3 regions of the Parabacteroides sp. CH2-D42-20 genome follow, and region 1 is predicted to be linked to each of the others. Evidence: riboswitches for the same ligand, from Rfam matches in the RefSeq annotation. Region 1 holds a riboswitch; each other region holds the start of a gene.
The links. A riboswitch is a leader RNA that binds a small molecule or an ion and turns the genes downstream of it on or off. The one in region 1 is predicted to bind cobalamin.
Positions count from the first base shown of each region.

Region 1 (4,230 bases):
CTTACTCGTTCAATTCATTCTTTCGTTTTCTAAATAATACCGAGGCCACTACAGGAGCACCTACTAAAGCGGTTACCGAGTTGACAGGTAACGCTCCCTCGAACCCCGGCATACGGGCGATCAAATTACAGATCAACGCCAACGCCGCACCGGCGAATAAGACCGCAGGCATTAAAATCCGATGGTCGGAAGTTTGAAATATGGCCCGGCATAAATGCGGAACGGCTAGCCCCAAGAAGATAATAGGTCCGCAATAAGCCGTGACAATCGCCGTAAGGACCCCGGCCGAGGTGATAACCAACAAACGGGCCCGCTTGATATTAAGTCCCAAATTGCGTGCGTAGCTATCCCCAAGAAGCATCAAGTTCATGGTCTTGATAAGCAGGAACGAGAGAGGGATCAAGACTGTCATAAGAATCACGAACAACGTCATCTGATTACCGGAAACACGGGCGAAACTACCCAATCCCCAAATCACGTATGCACGGATATCCTCCTCGACGCTAAAGAATTTAAGTACACCGATCACGGCGTTTGCCACGTAACCGATCATCACACCGATAATCAACAACGTGACATTTCCTTTTACCTTTTGGGAAACATACACGATCAGCGCCATCACGGATAAGGAACCGATCACGGCCGCTATCGATAAGGCGATCTCCCCCATAAAACCAAGTTTACTCAAGGCAACGCCCCCTAAACTACCGCTTAACAACACCACGAAAGCGACACCCATGCTCGCTCCCGAACTGATACCTAAGACCGAAGGTCCGGCCAATGGATTACGGAAAACGGTTTGCATCTGTAAGCCGCTGATGGATAAGCCTGCTCCCGCTACCAACGCTGTCAATGCCTGTGGTAGTCGGGATTTCCAGATAATATTCTGCCATGTAATAGGCTCATTTCCTGAATTCCAGATAATATGCCAAACCGATTGAAGAGGAATAGAGACTGACCCCAACACCAAATTCAAAAAGATTAGAACAAAAATAGCCGTGACAATCGCCAGCATCCATAGGGTATTTGAATGTTTCATCAGCGTTCCTTATTTAAGTCGAGAATAATAGACCGGCTCATGATCCGGTAATAAATCCGGATGAAAGATATGAAGCAAATCCGCTAGGACGATCTCCGGTTCTGTCGGCATACTCTCATAAAACGGCGTGTTCTTCATATTACAATAGATAATCCCTTTCTCCCGGAACGCACGGAAATCCGCATAACGAGGATCTTGCTCTTTCAATGCCTCATAGCTAAACGTTCCCGGGAAACTATTCACGATACGCCAGAAATCAGCATCGTCCGCTTGGTTATAGACCGTCTCGAAGTCTAATGTAACACCACCGGATCGCTCATCGTCTTTCAAGAAATAATCAGCGCCGGCATCCTTGAAAAGCTGTGCCAAGAAACTCTTTCCTCCTACGGCATACCAGTTTCCACCCCGTAACTCGCCACTAAAAACGATCGGACATTTTTTAACCTTGCCATCCGCCGTAAGTTCCTTTAATTCATTATACCTCTTCTCAATGGCGGCAAAACGCTCATTGCCCTCTTTCTCTACCCCTAACAACAAGCCTATGAACTTGATCCATTCAGCTTGTCCCAATGGCGTAGTCTCCTTATAACCCAAATGGGGAATCAAGGGGATACCCACGTCTTTCAGCGTCTCATAGCCTCCCCGCTTGAATGGCGATACAAGGATCAAATCAGGATTCATACTCATGATAACCTCGTTATCGAAATTTCCCTCTATACCGATCTTTGCGGTTTTACCTTCTTTCAGGCGTTCGTTCATCTCTTTATTGAACAAATGCCGTGTACTGGTAATCCCAACGACCTTATCCAAGGCACCCAATTTAATAAAATTCGATAATTGCAGGGAAGTCATACAGATAACACTTCGGATAGGAAGCTCTATCATCGTATAATCAACGGGAATCCCCGTGGGTTTCGAACCTCTTTTTACGAACGCATAATGAAACGTGGTGCTTTCCTCGTTTTGAGGATCTTGAATATCAGCCAAGACATATTGATCCGCATAGGTAAGCTTGAATCCTTGGGCGTATAAAGGCTTAACCTGCTCTTGCGAGAATGCGGATTGCTCTACGGAAGCCGTCTTCCCTATTTCTCCTTTTTCACGGATACCTGAAGTACATGATAAAGTCAATACCGATAAAAGCAAGCATCCACCCGCTATAAACTTATTCATAATCCTTGTTTAATTGACAGTTGATCATTGACAGTTACTCTCGTCCTGCTCCACGGGACAGCAACATTTATTTATGAACCGGCAGGTCTTCTGACTTACTTCCATTCTGGACGCCTTCCCGATTACGAAACCAGTGGCCAAGGTATTGTCCGAATGTTTAGAAGTTCACAGCAGCGTGGTCTGTCCGGGATTCTCACCCGGTTCCCTTTTAATCCGCCTCCCGGAAAAAGAGATAAGCGGAGCCTATTACAGCGACAAAAGTAGTAAGAATATTTGTATACATCCGCAATTTTAAGGACTTTTGCGTTTCAAATAAAAACAGATACACATGAATCATCCTATTCACTTCGTCTCATTAGGTCCCGGTGATCCGGAATTAATTACGCTGAAAGGGCTTAAAACATTACAAAAGGCTGATATTATCTATTGTCCTGCTACACAAGGCAAGCATGGAATCATATCTCGGGCGACGGATATATTGAAAGCTATTGAGGTAGACGAATCCTTGATCCATCCGTTTATTTTGCCAATGAGTAAGGAACGGACAGATGCGTTAAACGCTTATAACGAATTGTTTCTGGATGCCCAAGCTGAATATTTGAAAGGAAAACAAATCGTGATCGTCGCCGAGGGAGACGCTGGTTTTTATTCATCTATACAATATGTATACGATAAATTCGAGGAAGCAGGAATCCCGGTCGATCGAATCGCAGGAATTCCGGCATTTATAGCGGCAGGTGCCTTGGCCGGGATACATATCGTAAAACAAGAGGAGCAAATTAACGTAATCCCCGGGACTGCGTCGTTCGATGAACTTTCGGCAAAAATAGAAAATGGAATGATCATCGTCATCATGAAATTACCGGGTTGCCAAGAGGCTATTCATACTTGTATCCGGCAGTATGCGGATAAGGCGGTTTTTCATTATTTCGAGAATGTTGGAACAGGAAAAGAATATTATACTACTGATATCACCACTATACATTCCAAGGATTTCCCCTATTTCTCCCTACTGATTATCCAACCTCGCTAAAAGAAGAAGGCTGCCCGGAGAGTAACCAAACCCGGACAGCCCATCTTATTACGCTACATGCAATATATGCTTAAGCTGATCGATATGGAAACGAAGTGTATCCATATAAGGTTTCACTGAATTATGATACATGATCGCTTTTGCGTGCATATCTTCCAACTCGCTTACTTTACGGTTCGCCTCACGCATTTTACAAGCGTTGTAGCGAATACCCGATACATGTCCTTGATATCCTCGATCGCTTGGTTTCCCCGGTTGAAGATAGACTCTGCTTCTTCCGGAGCGTATACCGTATAGGCTTGGGCAACGTCATCCAGTAATGCCTGTTGATAAGAGCCGGCTATCGGGAGCAATTGATGGATCGCATGATGACATAAAGAATGAACCTCGTTTTGAAGCTTCTTCAATTCTACTTCCCACTTTGATTCACATACTTCATCCAATTGTTTGACTTCCGCTACGACACGGCCGCTAAACAATTCCACTACCATCTTTTCCCATGCTTCTGCTACCCACGATTTAGTAGCAAATGTAACCTGACTAAATCTTACTGTTGACATAACCTTAAATTTACATATTATATTGCTAATGTTATTAATCTCTTATCTATTTCAATTTATCACACTCAAACCATTTTAGCTTTCTTTTTATCGTTGTGACACCATAAAATTAATCAAATTATCATAGATGGATAATTTTAAAGACTATTTTATAATTCTTTAAGAGTGCGACAAGCAAAACGTATGATTTTTGCAAAGTTCACTTTACAAAAAGTTCAATTTCAAGCCTAACAGCTATCACAAAAAGCAAGATCATCGCCATCTTCGCACAAAAATATCAAAATAACACAATCTTATTATTCCATAAAGGGGGAAAACCTTGTTCCGTATCATTTTGTTATTATAATAAATTAGATTTACTTTGTTCAAACTATATAAACTTACATAAAGCACATGAAATCGGACATTGAGATAGCAAGAGAAAC
Region 1 is NZ_RAYG01000005.1:128,831-133,060, forward strand. Features, by position in the region: gene D7V92_RS04730 (iron ABC transporter permease) at 2-1,039, opposite strand; gene D7V92_RS04735 (ABC transporter substrate-binding protein) at 1,049-2,212, opposite strand; cobalamin riboswitch at 2,275-2,474, opposite strand; gene D7V92_RS04740 (precorrin-2 C(20)-methyltransferase) at 2,541-3,245, shown strand; gene D7V92_RS22415 (hypothetical protein) at 3,294-3,434, opposite strand; gene D7V92_RS04745 (hypothetical protein) at 3,410-3,805, opposite strand; gene D7V92_RS04750 (formate--tetrahydrofolate ligase) at 4,199-4,230, shown strand, end outside.

Region 2 (4,230 bases), on a different contig from region 1:
CTTTGTACCTTCAATCTGTAAAAATTGGCTCAAACAAGAATATGGCTCTGCAATGACATGAATTGAAAGCATGAAAACTGAATATTAAAAATGTATGGATAGGAGGCGGCAATCCTTTCCGTGTAATTAAAAATATCGAAGATAATGATTAAAAACCTCATTTTTGATTTTGGCAAGGTCCTCGTAAATCACGATTTGCAACCCATGCTTGAACGATATTTCGGGGATGATGAAGTGTCGCTAATCGGTTTTCACAAGATTCTATCAGATCCGGAATTTATAAACATGTGCGACCGTGGAATAATCCCGTTTGATAAAATGATTGACGGAGCGATAAAAAGGTATCCTGAATATAGTGATGCCTTCACATTTTTCAAAGATAATTATCTTGAAGAGATAACAGGAGAGATTGAAGGTATGCGTGTACTTCTAAAAAAGTTAAAGCAATCCGGATTCAAACTATATGGGTTGACGAACTGGAGCGACACAATCTACCGGGTCATGGAGAAATTCGACATATTCCGGTTACTTGACGGTATGGTAATATCATGTGAGGAACACTTCATCAAGCCTGAAAAGGAAATTTATCTTCGCCTTTGTGACAAATATGGCCTTAAACCGTCGGAATGTTTGTTTGCGGATGACAGAATGGTGAATGTGTTGGGTGCAAAGGCGATTGGAATGGAAGCCGTATTGTTTACAACAACCAAAAAGTATATTTTTGAAATAGAGCGAATTTTCGGGATCAAAATTGAACAATAATAGCTACAGCCAGTGATGGTGATCACGCTCAATGGAAAGATTGTACGCTACCAAAAGCAAATAGGCTTACAGGGCTACGAGGGATTGCCCTTCGGAACGTATCTCATCCGGATAAGTGAGAAAACATTCAAGATCCAACTCTCCAAATAACCGCAAGGCGGGTATGCTTCACACACCCGCCTTTTACATTTGCATATCTCCCGTTTTTTTACGAATATTGCATATCGGTAATCAACAAATAAGATAAACAGGAATATGGGTATCGGGAAATGGATAGGTGGCGTCTTGGGATTTATGGCGTTCGGACCGCTAGGCGCTCTAGCCGGCATTATATTAGGCTCCTTCTTCGAGGAAGGGGCAAATATGACGGGGCAGTCTTTCGGTGGGGGAACCAATTACGATGATGAACATACACGAAGAGACCCATACGCCGGGGAACGTAACAGTTTCCTTTTCTCCATGTTGGTTATGGCATCCTATATCATCCGTGCCGACGGGAAGATCATGCATAGCGAGATGGAATACGTCCGTCAGTTCCTCCGGAGAAACTTCGGCGAGATCGCCGTAAGCCAAGGTGAGGAGATATTGCTAAAGCTTTTCGACCAAGCCAAACGCATGGATCAAGAGAACAACATGGGATTCAAGAATACCATCCGGGAATGCGGAACCCAGATCGCATACAACCTAAGTTATGAGGAGCGGCTGCAATTGCTCGCGTTCCTCGCCGAGATCGCTAAGAGTGACGGGAATGTGTGCGCGGCCGAGATCAATGCCTTGAAAGAGGTAGCGATGGCGATGGGAATGTCTGATAGAGAAGTTGAATCCATGTTGAACCTAAAAGGAAGTTCCTTGGACGATGCCTACAAGGTGCTAGAGATAGAACCGACCGCCACGGACGAGGAAGTCCGTGCCGCCTATCGCCGGATGGCCGTCAAGCATCATCCGGACAAAGTAGCCAGTTTGGGAGAAGACATCCGCAAGGCCGCCAACGAGAAGTTCCAGAAAATAAATGAGGCCAAGGAAAGAATCTATCAATCGAGAGGCTTGAAGTAAGATTCGACAAACAGTATTACTTACGAATTGTCAGCCAATTACATTTACCTTCTTTATGATGTAAATATTCTTTCTCCTAAATAGAAGTGGACAGACATATCATACCTTACAAAAACGCAATCGGCTGTTTATAGAAAAACTTTTTCATATATATTTTCTAAATATTAGAAAACATTCATATCTTTGCCTCCGATTTTAGTAATCAAGCTATCACATAGTTTGGTGAGAGGGAATCCGGTGTGAATCCGGAGCTGTTCCTGCAGCTGTAATCCTCATTAAGTTGGTTAGAAGTTCAAAAGCCACTGTTCCTAAGTCGGAATGGGAAGGTTTCTAACCAGAGGAGAGCCAGAATACCTGCTAAAGTCTTACAATAACATCAAGCTTCCAGGATAGAAGTATGTGTCATACAAAAAACGATTCAATTTATTTTTTGAGACATAACCAGATAGAGGCTTGTTGTTTTATTTTGTGTACAAATAAAACACTATATGAGGCTTTTAGCATTCGCTATTCTGGTGGCATGCGTACAATCCGTATGCGCCCAAAGCATATTGAAAGATCCGAAGGAACTTTCCGTGCTATTGAACGAGGTCGTGGTCACCGGTACGGGTACCGAACACTATCTGAAAGACGCCCCTGTGCAAACAGAGGTAATCACCGGCAAAGCCCTTGACAGTTACCAAGGACGCAGTATGCAAGATATTCTGGAAGGACTGAACGCTTCCATCACCTTCAATCCGAGCGACATGGGTAGTGGCATCCAGATGAACGGATTAGGCAACGATTACATCTTGATCCTTATCAATGGCAAACGGATCAACGGAGATACCGGCGGACAAAACGACTTGAGTATTATCAACCCCGCCAATATCGAACGTATCGAGATCGTAAAAGGTGCCGCCTCTTCCCTGTATGGCTCGGACGCTATCGCCGGTGTTATCAATATTATCACGAAAAAGAACCGGGATAAAGTGAGCCTATCGAATACGACTCGTGTCGGATCATATGGAGATATATTGGAAAGCGTACAAATCGGCTTTGGGCATAAGAGAGTGAATTCCACCACCTCACTTAGTACGACCCATACGGACGGCTGGCGAAATACGACCCAAGAATGGGACCATCACGAGGTAATGGATGGAACCGTGACACGAACCGTAAACCGATCCACGAACTTTACGTTAAGGGAGAACTTAACCTACAAAGTGAACGACCGGCTGAACCTTTCGGCCGATGGCTCTTTTTACCAGAAATGGAATTATCGTCCGCACGGCGCATTCAAGTATTATACCTATGATCAATTCTACCGGAACTTCGATGTGGCCGGAGGAGCTAAATACACATTGGGAGGACTGAATTTTCTTTCGGTAGACCTAACTTATGGTAACTATAGTTATTTCTATAATTACCATCATAAAGATGTTACGAACTTCTTCGATCCGGAGACGGATTTACGTATCACTCGTTATCCCGGAGAACATATTCTGGAAACCTCTCAACAACGTTTCCTAGGACAAGCCAAAAGCGTATTCCATCTCGGGGAAAACAATATCCTAAGCGCCGGACTCGAATATCAATACGATCATTTGAAATCTCCCCGGCGTATCGAGAACGGGAAAGCCTCCGTATTTACGGCTTCCGCTTATGTACAAGACGAATGGAACCCGACGGATCGGTTGAATGTGACGGTAGGTGGGCGCTTCGTCGTGCACCAAGAGTTCGGGGCTACGTTTACCCCTAAAGTCTCCGCCATGTACAAACTAGGCGACTTCAATATCCGAGCCACATACTCAAATGGATTTAAGGCTCCTACCTTAAAGGAGTTGCACGATGATTATATCACGCAGATCGGCGGCGGCCCGTGGAAACATTATTATGGTAATAAGGATTTAAAACCGCAAAAGTCCAATTATTATTCGGCGAGCGTAGAATATCACGCATCGAACCTGCAGATCACGGTAACAGGATTCTACAACCGTATCAAGAACATGATCGCCTTGACCGAGATCCCGACAAGCGCCGAAGACCGATTGGATGAGATCGAGGCCAGCATGCAACACAAGAACTTATCCAAAGCCCGCTCTTTCGGGGGAGATATATCGCTCACCTATCAAATCCTATCTTCCTTGGCTATTGGTGGAGGCTATAGCTATACGGATGCCAAAGCGCAATATACGGATGATCCGGCCGACTCGAATTATATGCTCTACACCCCGATCAACGGAACCTCATTCCATAATGCCAATTGGAAACTAGCATGGAACCATGCGTGGAAAAAGTATAAATTGGATGTCACCTTGTTCGGCCGATACCAATCCACCCGCTTTTATATCACGGACGGTGATGGAAAAAGTTATCAGCTATGGCGATTGAATACCCGTCATAACGTATTGAAAAAGAAAAAATGGAACCTAG
Region 2 is NZ_RAYG01000001.1:113,328-117,557, forward strand. Features, by position in the region: gene D7V92_RS00415 (HAD family phosphatase) at 145-762, shown strand; gene D7V92_RS00420 (DnaJ domain-containing protein) at 1,018-1,815, shown strand; cobalamin riboswitch at 1,995-2,192, shown strand; gene D7V92_RS00425 (TonB-dependent siderophore receptor) at 2,304-4,230, shown strand, end outside.
Region 2: linked by a shared signal. The riboswitch ahead of D7V92_RS00425 (TonB-dependent siderophore receptor) and the one ahead of D7V92_RS04735 (ABC transporter substrate-binding protein) in region 1 are both predicted to bind cobalamin.

Region 3 (4,230 bases), on a different contig from region 1:
ACTGAACCCAAACACCTTGCGCCCTCAACCGACTCACTACGCTACGGGCGCTATAAGCCTGCCGGACTTCCACGTCTGGGAAAGCCTCCTTGACACGCTTGTTCATCACATCGAGTACTTGGGTACGAGCTTCCGGGTAAGCACTCCCGAAATGTACCATCAAGATCGCTAACTTATCTCCCTTTTCCATGCTCTCCCGGATATCGGAAGCGTAAAACTCCCGCCCGGGTTTCGCCCATAATGAACAGGCGAGCCCGAGCAGGAGTGAACAAACAAACATGGATCGTAAAAATCCCCTATACATTATTATATTAGTTAATAGTTGACATGTGACAGTTTACTGCTTGAAACGGACCAGAAGGCTGACGTAATAGGTACGGCCCGGGGTCAATGTAGCGTAATTGTAATTAAAGGGACGATCATCTACATAATCAAAAAGGTTCTCGATACCTACTCCCGGTTCCAACAAGAAATCGCCGGCTCTAAACGTATGGCTCGTATTGAGATTCCACAAGGAATATTTCGGTGCGTATCCATAAGAAGTAGAATAACGTTCCCCTTGGATACGTCCGTTAAAATTCACGTTCAGCTTATACTTATTCCAAGTATGAGACCACATAGCCGCTACCGTACCACTATGCTTAACGGTCTTATCCAAAGGTTCATCCTCGTATACGTTCTTTCCATCCATGAAACTATAGCCACCATTCAAGGTAAAGCCCGCTCCCAGATAACTATTGAAGGTCACGTTAATACCTTTGATCTTCGCTTTATCGATATTCGCACGCATCTGTATCTCATCATAATCCGTACCATGGGCGGTGTTATAAGCATCCCGTTCCGCCGTATCCAATATCTTATAGTTAATCATGCTACGTACGTTATTCATAAAAGCGGACACGGACAAAGAAAAATACCGCATCGTATATTCTGCGCTCAACGTGAAATTGTCGCTCTTCTCCGGGTCCAGATCCGGATTACCGATCGTAAGGCGAGTCGCTCCAGACGCTTTCTTCTCCGATTCCGTATACAACTCTTTCAATTCAGGTGTACGGAAACCAGCCGCATACGATCCGCGGAAATTAAAACCGCCTACCTTATACAGCAAAGCCACGTTAGGAGTCGCATAACTCTTAAAATTCTCATGGTAAATATAGCGCAAACCCGCGTACGCTTGGAAATGCTCATTGATATTGATCTCGTCTTGCGCATAAAGCGCGGTCGTGTACATACTTTTACCCGCTATGTTATCCGTCTCGCTACTCAGTAACTCTTTAATGAACTCCGCACCAGCCGAAAGCTTATTATACTTGCCCAGACGAAAGATTCCCTTGACATTCAAGTTATGGTAATGAATCCGTTTCGTCATATCACTCTCTCCGCTTTTCTTTCCATCAAAGAAATCCTTATACGTACTATGATTGTCCGACAGATAATCAGCGTTCAAATAAGAGTTCTTATTAATCATGTATTGAGCGCCCGCCCCATAAGTGAACGTCTCTTTTCTCATATCATAGTTGGTCGTATTCACTTTATCCATCGGCATCGGACGATCGCTGGAACGTCCGAAGAAAGTACCACGCACATAAAAAGACAAACGATCCGTAACGTCGTACGTGAAACGTTGGTTGATCACGTTCCGGTGAAATCCCTCGGAAGCTTGCTTATTGGTAGGAACCAACTCGCCTTTACTCTCCGTATAGGGATTTAATTGCCAACCATCGGCCCGTTGATATTGATAAGAAGTATATGAACCGAACTTCCCTACATTCACGTCCGCGTTGACCGACTGCAAGAATTGGTTCTTGCTACCATAACGGCTATTGCTCGTCACGTTCACCTTATTGCGGGAATCATCCGTGATGATATTGATAACGCCGGCGATCGCGTCGCTACCATACAAAGCGGAAGCGGCCCCGTTCAAGATCTCTACCCGTTTTACGTTAGACATATCGATACGGGAATAGGTATCATCGCCGGCCAAACGCTTACCGTTTTCCAAGATAACCACGTATTTCTCTGTCAATCCGTTCATATTCATCGTAGCCCCCTGTCCGTTTTCCATAAATACGATACTCGGATTCAGCTTGGTCATCGCATCTTGGAAATTGGTTACGCTCGCCTCTTTCAAGTCTTTTCCCGTAAGCACTTTCACGGGAATAGGGGAATTACTCATGCGGCGATGCGAACCGGTACCGGTTACCACCACTTGATCGATATTCACATACTTTTCTTTCAGCTTAATAACGACATCTTTTTCCGAGTGATCCGTTTGATACACGCCTTGCTCATAGCCAAGGTAAGTCACACGAATACGATGTCTACCATCGGGAAGGTTCAGCTCAAATTTTCCGCTAGCATCCGTGGTTGTACCATTCAAGGATTCCGACACGCGGATATTCGCGCCCGGAATTGGTTCATTACTTTCATCCACGACCTTACCCTGTAAACGTACCTGCGCAAATGATACGTTTATCGCACAACTTACAGCTAAAGCCGCGCACAAACACTTTCTTTTCATAAACGATTTGTTATTATGTATATTTCCGCTTTCCTGACCCCGAGAAAAACAGCAATAAAAACGCTTGGCAGGTTTCCTGACTTACCTCGTAGAAAACGACCTTCCCGTCTTTTACAGACAGTGGTATGAGAAATGTTTTCTACTTTACAAAAGCTTACAGTAGCGGGCACTGCTCCGGATTCACACCGGATTCCCTCTTTATGACGAAACCGGATGGTTTTACGTCATCACCAAAACGGGGGCAAAAGTATGAATTATTTTATATAAACAAAAATATATCCCAGCTTATGTTCTTTAAAAGCTTTACAAAGAGAAGCTTACAACACACCACATCGCCAAAAAGGAAAACAAAAGCAATCATACAAGACACAAAGTTTTCCAAAACTTTTCACAACGCACTACAAATTAACACCTTAACATAATTTAATCAGCAAAAAGTTTTCCAAAAAGAAAATCATATAGTGTAATAAGATACCTTTGCACGCATAATCAATCACAAATTAATCGACATCATGATACAGACAGTTGTTAAACGGGACGGGCGTATCGTTGGCTTCAACGAGGAGAAGATAGTAACCGCTATCCGTAAAGCCATGTTGCATACAGACAAGGGAGAAGATATGCAACTGATTCGCCAGATCACAGATCATATCTCATTCAAGGGAGAACCTCAAATGACCGTAGAGGCGATTCAAGATGCCGTGGAACTGGAATTGATGGCCAGTAGCCGGAAGGACGTAGCGCAGAAATATATCGCTTACCGAAATCAGCGAAGCGTAGCCCGCAAGGCGAAAACACGGGATATGTTCTTGGAGATTATCAATATCAAATCCAACGACATCACCCGTGAGAACGCGAATATGAACGCCGATACACCCGCCGGCATGATGATGAAATTCTCCAGCGAGACCACCAAGCCGTTTGTAGATGACTATTTATTGAGCGAAGAGGTCAAGGAAGCCGTATCTAACAACTACCTCCATATTCATGATAAAGATTATTATCCGACTAAAAGCTTGACCTGCGTACAACACCCGTTGGATCGCATCCTGAAATACGGGTTCTCCGCCGGTCATGGCGAATCACGTCCGGCTAAACGAATCGAAACCGCAAGCATCCTTGGCTGTATCTCTCTAGAGACCGCCCAAAACGAGATGCATGGCGGACAGGCGATACCGGCGTTCGATTTCTACCTAGCACCTTACGTACGTAATAGCTTTATCGAGGAAGTAAAGACCTTAGAGGATTTATACGGACAGGATTTCTCCCACTTATATAATAAGCCTATCGACGATTACCAGACACAGACCTTGGATGGATTAAGCGGTGATAGACGCATTATACAACATGCCATCAACCGCACGGTAAGCCGTGTACACCAATCGATGGAGGCTTTTATCCATAATATGAACACGATCCATTCCCGTGGAGGCAACCAAGTGGTATTCAGCTCCATCAATTATGGGACCGACACCTCGGCGGAAGGTCGTTGCATCATCCGGGAGTTATTAAAAAGCACTTACAGAGGCGTAGGTAACGGCGAGACCGCTATCTTCCCGATCCAGATATGGAAAAAGAAACGAGGCGTAAGCTATCTGCCGGAAGACCGTAACTACGATCTTTACCAATTGGCCTGCAAGGTCACCGCCCGTCGTTTCTTCCCGAACTTCTTGAATCTCGACGCGACCTTCAACCAAAGCGAGGATTGG
Region 3 is NZ_RAYG01000001.1:119,514-123,743, forward strand. Features, by position in the region: gene D7V92_RS00435 (sirohydrochlorin cobaltochelatase) at 1-304, opposite strand, end outside; gene D7V92_RS00440 (TonB-dependent receptor) at 338-2,521, opposite strand; cobalamin riboswitch at 2,570-2,771, opposite strand; gene D7V92_RS00445 (anaerobic ribonucleoside triphosphate reductase) at 3,034-4,230, shown strand, end outside.
Region 3: linked by a shared signal. The riboswitch ahead of D7V92_RS00440 (TonB-dependent receptor) and the one ahead of D7V92_RS04735 (ABC transporter substrate-binding protein) in region 1 are both predicted to bind cobalamin.